DNA from 2 places in the Lysinibacillus sp. FSL M8-0134 genome. Region 1 is predicted to be linked to the other one. Evidence: riboswitches for the same ligand, from Rfam matches in the RefSeq annotation. Region 1 holds a riboswitch; the other holds the start of a gene.

Region 1 (3,175 bases):
GAAGGAAAGTGCTGCAAGGAGACAGGTAACCGCTCGAAAAGTAAGGGAAAGCGCTCCAAGGAGTGGTGTATTCGCTCCAAAAGTAAGGGAAAGAGCTCCAAGGAGTGTTGTATCCGCTCCAAAAGTAAGGGAAAGCGCTCCAAGAAGTGATGTATCCGCTCCAAAAGTAAGGGAAAGCGCTCCAAGGAGTGGTGTATCCGCTCGAAAAGTAAGGGAAAGCGCTCCAAGGAGACAGGTCTCCGCTCGAAAGTAAGGAGAAGCGCTCCAAGGAGTGGTGTATCCGCTCGAAAAGTAAGGGAAAGCGCTCTAAGGGTTGGAGTATCCGCTCCAAAAGTAAAGGAAAGCGCTCCAAAAAGTGGTGTATCCGCTCATAAAGTGAAGGGAAGCGCTCCAAAGAGTGTTGTATCCGCTCCAAAAGTAAGGGAAAGCGCTTCAAGGGTGTTGTATCCGCTCCAAAAGGAAGGAGAAGCGTTCCAAGGGTTGGAGTATCCGCTCCAAAAGTAAAGGAAAGCGCTCCAAATATGAGGGAAAGCGCTCCAAGGAGACAGGTAAGCGCTCCAAAAGCAAATGTCCTCGCTCTAAAAGAACAAACAAAGTTATCATCAGATATAATTAAATTTCTCCATCTAATACTATATAAAAACACAGAACCCGTTCACTCAATAAAGTGAAGAATTAAAGCTCTTTACTAGGACGGTCTTCCGCAAACTGTTAGCAATCACTACGCCTAAAAGAGCACCTATAGTACTGGATGTTAAAAAGGCTGGCATGAAGAATAAGGCAGCTACGGAGGTCCCCATTAGTAACTTTGCATAAGGTACAGCAATCAGTGAAGCAAGAATTCCTGTTCCAATGATTTCGCCAATGCCAGCTAACCACATTTTACTGCTGTATTTATAAGCGAGAGCAGCACATAATGCGCCAATAACACTGCCAGGGATCGCTAATAATGATCCTGTCCCTGTAAGGATTCGAATGATGGCAGTAACAAAGGCAATTAGGACTGTAGGAACTGGCCCTAATAGAATTGCACCTACCACGTTAATTGCATGCTGGATGGGAAAGGCACGTGCAATTCCTGTCGGGATGGAGACAAAGGTAGAGCCTGCTACGGCAATAGCTACTAATAAAGCCATGACCGTTAATTTACGAATTGACATCAAGTTCACTCCTTTTGATAAAGTTTCACTAGGGAAATAAAAAGGCCGCTACCTAAAAACAATAGGAAGCGGCCTCGCGTATACAATGATAATAGCAAGTAGCGCCACTTCCCTCCGCTAGTATGAACTAGATCAGGTTCAAAGGGTCCGTATCTAAACATATACGTCTCAGCCTTTTAAAGACTCCCCTAGTGGTTAATTTTATTTAATTAGTTGACCAACATTAATGTAACATACTGCTAAAAATAGTCAATGATTTTTCAGACTACTTTGTATCTGGATGCATTAAATGAGGTGCTTTTTTCAATGTCCAGACAAGCGCAAGGAAGAAACATGCTAATAATATGATGGAGCCAAAAATATACGGGCTGTTCATATTCCAGTCGAATAATAGACCTGCTAATGCTGGTCCAATCATATTACCAAGACTCATATAAGCATTATTCAAGCCTGCAGCAAATCCCTGTTCTTTCTCTGCAAGCTTTGAGATTAGCGTATTAACAGCTGGTCGAATTAGTGTTGTTGCTGTAGAGAAAATAGTTGCTACAACTAATATAAGGGCAAACCCAGAAACGAATAATATTAAGAAAATAGCAACGGATGCAATAAATAAATTGACTAATACGACTTTCATTTCACCAAAACGATTAAATAGTGGTGTAATAATAAACATTTGTACAACGACCCCAAAAGCACCACCGACAACTAAAATAATCGCGATATCTACGGGTGTGTAATTAAACTTTTCTGTCACGAATAAGGACAAAGTCGTTTGGAAATTAGCAATGCCGAACGAGAACACGAGCATAATTATGAGCATAACAAAATAAGGCATATGTATGGAACGAGCCATTTGCTTCGCCAGATTGTCTTGCTTTTGTTTCTGCTGAGCAGTGTTTGGTTTGGTAGAAGGTAATAAAAAGTAAGATAAAATAGATGCTACAATGGCAGCAGCTCCAGCTGTGAAAAATGGGAAGTGTAAGCTTACCTTTGCCAAAAAGCCACCAATACCAGGTCCTATCATAAAACCAAGAGACATAGCAGCACCTAACATACCCATTCCTTTCCCACGTTCTTCATAGGTTGTGACGTCGGCTACAAAAGCCATAATAGGAGGTGCAACAAATGCAGAACCAAGACCACCTAAAAAGCGTGCTAGAAAGAGCATCCATACGTCTGTAGCAAGGCCAAAGCCGATTTGTGCAAGACCTGTCACGATAAGACCGAAAATAATTAAATTTTTTCGACCATACTGATCCGAAAGATTCCCAGCAATTGGAGAAAATACGAATTGAGCTAAGGCGAACGTTGCAATAAGCATACCTAGAACTTGTCCTGCTGCACCGAATATTTTTAAGTACTCAGGCATGACAGGAATAATAATCCCAATACTCCCCATTGCGATAAACATGTTAAACATTAAAATATACAAAGCCGCCTTATTGGACTTCTGCTGGGTCATCGAATAAACCCCCTTTTTTTGTAATCAAATATAGTACAGTCTATCATAAAGAATTATCGCTTGGCTATTAGTTAAGATTATTGAAGTGGTTCGATATTTAGAATGGTTTTCCACAAAAGTTTTCTTCTTAGGTTATTTAAGATGACATGTGATGCTATATTTCTAAGTTTTAAATAATAAATTATTCATTTGACAATTGCATGATAGAAGGGGTATGTGAAAATGTGGTCATATACTAAAGTTTCTGTGACAGAAAGAACTGAATTGTTTTTTAACTATAATGAATATGCATGCAGATAAAAACTAGCGAATTGGTGTGTGAACCAATTCGCTAGTTTAAATTATCGTATACTCATTTTAAATTCTAAAAACAATTCATTATATTTTCCTAAATAGTCTGGCCCTAAGTTTTTATAGACCTCTAATGTTTCTCGTTGTTCCTCTGAAGGGTAATAGCGTTCATCAGAAACAACTTCTTCATCCATTAAGTCCATCGCTGCAATATTAGGCGTAGAATAGCCCACATAATCGGCATTTTGAGCACCAGATTCAG
Region 2 (3,175 bases), 3.0 Mb from region 1:
CAACTGCCGCCTTATTTTTATGTGGTGTTCTCTTTGTTGGTATTTTATTTATTAAAAAAAATCCTGCCCACCAAAAATAAATTGGTTAGCAGGATTTTAAATTATATCCTATTCTTCATCTAAGGAAGTTAAAATAATTGGTTTATCTTTAGTGACAATAACTGAATGTTCAATTTGAGCTACAAGCGATTTATCAGGTGTAACAAATGTCCAACCATCACCAGCTTCTACAATATGCTCTGCTTTTGCTGAGATAAATGGCTCAACAGCAAGCACCATTCCTTCTTTCATAATCGTAGAATCCCATGCATCATAATAATTTAAAATATGATTAGGCTCATCATGTAAAGATTGACCTAAGCCATGTCCTGTTAAATTCATAATAACAGTTAAACCATTAGCATTCGCCTCTCGTTCAACCGCTTTACCTATTTGATTTAATTTAGACCCAGCTTTAACCTTTGTCATTGCTCGATCAAAAGCACTTTTAGCAACTCGGCATAGTTTTTCTTTGTCCTCATAACCCTCACCAACAACAAATGAAATGCCAGTATCTGCAAAGTATCCATTTAATGACCCAGAAACATCGATATTCACAATATCCCCTTCTTGAATAACACGTTTTCCTGGAATACCATGTGCCACTTCTTCATTGACACTAATACATGTATATCCTGGGAAATCATATTCCCCCTTAGGTCCAGAAATAGCACCAGCCTCTGCAAACATGCGGCCAGCAATTTCATCTAGCTCAAGTGTTGTAACACCTGGTTTTGTTGCTGCTTTCATGGCTTCACGAATTTCGGCACAAATGCGTCCAATTTTTTTAAAAGCTTCAATCTCTTCTTGCGTTTTTACAATCATGTATAACGTCCCTTTCATCTAATATCTATTCTTTAATATAACATAACTTTTTATGCGTATAACGATAAACGCTTTAAATATTGTATGCTTTCCTACAATGCAAAGTGCTAAACGAGCTATTCATGACCAAAAGTCCCTTCACATGAGTGAAGGGACTTGCTTGTTGTTGAAAAAAGTTGATAATTTTGCTAATGATTCTGTGCGAAAGCGAATATCATCAAGTAGTATAGAACGAAAAGCTTTTATACCCTTTTACAATAAATCATTTGAGGAAACTTTTATTATGCTTTTCTTTGCATTAATTGTGGAGCGGCTGTGAATAAAAGCACGCCTACAATTGCCGTTAAAATGGTTGCTGGCAACATATATGTACCATTATAAATGATAGAATAGATCCATGCATTTTGATCACCCGCATACTCTGCAAAAAATACAGCTCCAGCAATTGTATGTGCTGCGTATCGTAAAAAGCCTGCAAAAACAGTACCTACGATAATGTAAAGTGCCATTTTCGTTTTGTTCATATTTTTTGCAGCATCCAACACAGGTCCACGTACAACCGCTGCTAATCCTACAACTGTAAAGGCAACACCATAATCCAATAATCCTTGAAGCCAGTGCACAATATAAGCACCAAACATGGTTTGCATAACACCCACAAGTAATCCCGTTGTTAGCCCAGCAACTAAGCCCCAACGAAATGCAATTAACATAATAGGCACCATGACAAGACTAACAGAGCCACCTTGTGCCCATACTTTAAAGGATACTTGATCGAGCACAAGGCCAATCGCTGCAAATATCGCAATCTCCACAAGCATTAATAGTCTTTTTTTGTCCATACATATTCTCTCCTTTGTTCCGATGTAGGATACAAGAGCAGGAATAGAAATGCAGACATCTTTTTTATTCCTAAAGAATGAAAAAACGATGCCAGGACAGAGCCTGACATCGTACAAGTGTCGGTTTCTATCCACATCCCTACGCAAGTGTTAACTTACAGGTTCAAAGAGTCAAGGCATTACGTGCCCAGTCTCAGCTGACATCATCAGCTCCCCTTGTGGTCGTTACATCTGAATTTATTTGAACAATCCCATTGTACGCAAAGGATTGGATGATTACAACCTTTTCCATACATTATTTTTTTGAAACTTTGCCGTTTTTCATGCGTAAATATTAAAAAAGGAGGTACAACTATGGAGAACCAAAAAATTTTATCTGCCTTTAGTTATCTTAGTATTTTCTTCGCCCCTTTTATCGTCCCATTAATTGTTTACTTTGTAACGAAAGATAGTGATGTAAAAAGACATTCAATTCGTGCACTTGTCTCTCATTTAATTCCTTTTGTTTTTGGCATCCTATTTTTTATTGTCTTTGTTTTTTCTACATTAAGATTAGATCCAACGTCAAGTAATAATACTGTGATGGTTGTTTGGTTAGTTTCATTTGCCGTTTATGCCATTGTCTCACTTGGTATTGTCATATGGAATATTATTCAGGCTGTTCGAGTAATCCGTTAATGTTTCAATTTTAAGCGAAACAGGTAGTAATAATTGTAAAAGGAGCTGTTTTTTAATGAAAGTATCAAACGTTGTGAAAACTGCTGTAAAATTGGCACCTATTGTTATTCCTATCGTCAAAAAAGTAATGGCTGCAAAAAAAGGAACAACTCCTACAGCCACTTCTCGAAAAAAATAAAACAAAGGCGTATTCCCTATTTCGGAAATACGCCTTTCACTTATTTCACTTCAAAGTATGTCTGACTATGGCCATTTAATGTCTTTTCTACATGTAAAACCGCTGGCATTGCAGATTTTAATTCAGGCACATGAGAGATTACGCCAATCATGCGACCAGAATCCTGTAAATCAATTAATGTATCGATTGCTTTATTTAATGATTCCTCATCAAGCGAACCAAAGCCCTCATCAATAAACATCGTTTCAATATGAATATTACCTTGGAAGCTTTGAATTACATCTGCCATTCCTAAGGCAAGGCTTAATGAGGCATTAAATTTTTCGCCTCCCGATAATGTTTTGACATCTCGTAGTTGATCGGTATAAGCATCGTAGACATCAAGACCTAGTCCGCTTTGTTTCGCATGCTTTTCCAATCTATCTGAACGTCTGAGCTCAAATTGACCATTTGATAAATGATAAAGGCGAATATTGGCAGCTTCAGTAATTTGGTCTAAGTAATTAATTTGAATATAGCGCTCAAAAGATAGCTTTTTCGAATTTTGGCCGTTTAATAATCCATAGAGCTCCTTTACTCTTCCCGCTTCTTGCTCAAGTAAATGAAGCTCCCT

What was found. A riboswitch is a leader RNA that binds a small molecule or an ion and turns the genes downstream of it on or off. The one in region 1 is predicted to bind thiamine pyrophosphate.
Region 2: it holds a riboswitch for thiamine pyrophosphate, as region 1 does, so the genes downstream of both, thiT (energy-coupled thiamine transporter ThiT) here and thiW (energy coupling factor transporter S component ThiW) in region 1, are expected to answer to the same signal.

Annotation. Positions count from the first base shown of each region.
Region 1 is NZ_JBBPAJ010000001.1:786,267-789,441, forward strand. It holds gene thiW (energy coupling factor transporter S component ThiW) at 660-1,160, opposite strand; TPP riboswitch at 1,253-1,360, opposite strand; gene MKY49_RS03835 (MFS transporter) at 1,426-2,622, opposite strand; gene MKY49_RS03840 (ABC transporter substrate-binding protein) at 2,964-3,175, opposite strand, start outside.
Region 2 is NZ_JBBPAJ010000001.1:3,794,850-3,798,024, forward strand. It holds gene MKY49_RS19385 (hypothetical protein) at 1-80, shown strand, start outside; gene map (type I methionyl aminopeptidase) at 109-864, opposite strand; gene thiT (energy-coupled thiamine transporter ThiT) at 1,146-1,706, opposite strand; TPP riboswitch at 1,826-1,933, opposite strand; gene MKY49_RS19400 (DUF4870 domain-containing protein) at 2,061-2,384, shown strand; gene MKY49_RS19405 (hypothetical protein) at 2,440-2,562, shown strand; gene MKY49_RS19410 (SMC family ATPase) at 2,603-3,175, opposite strand, start outside.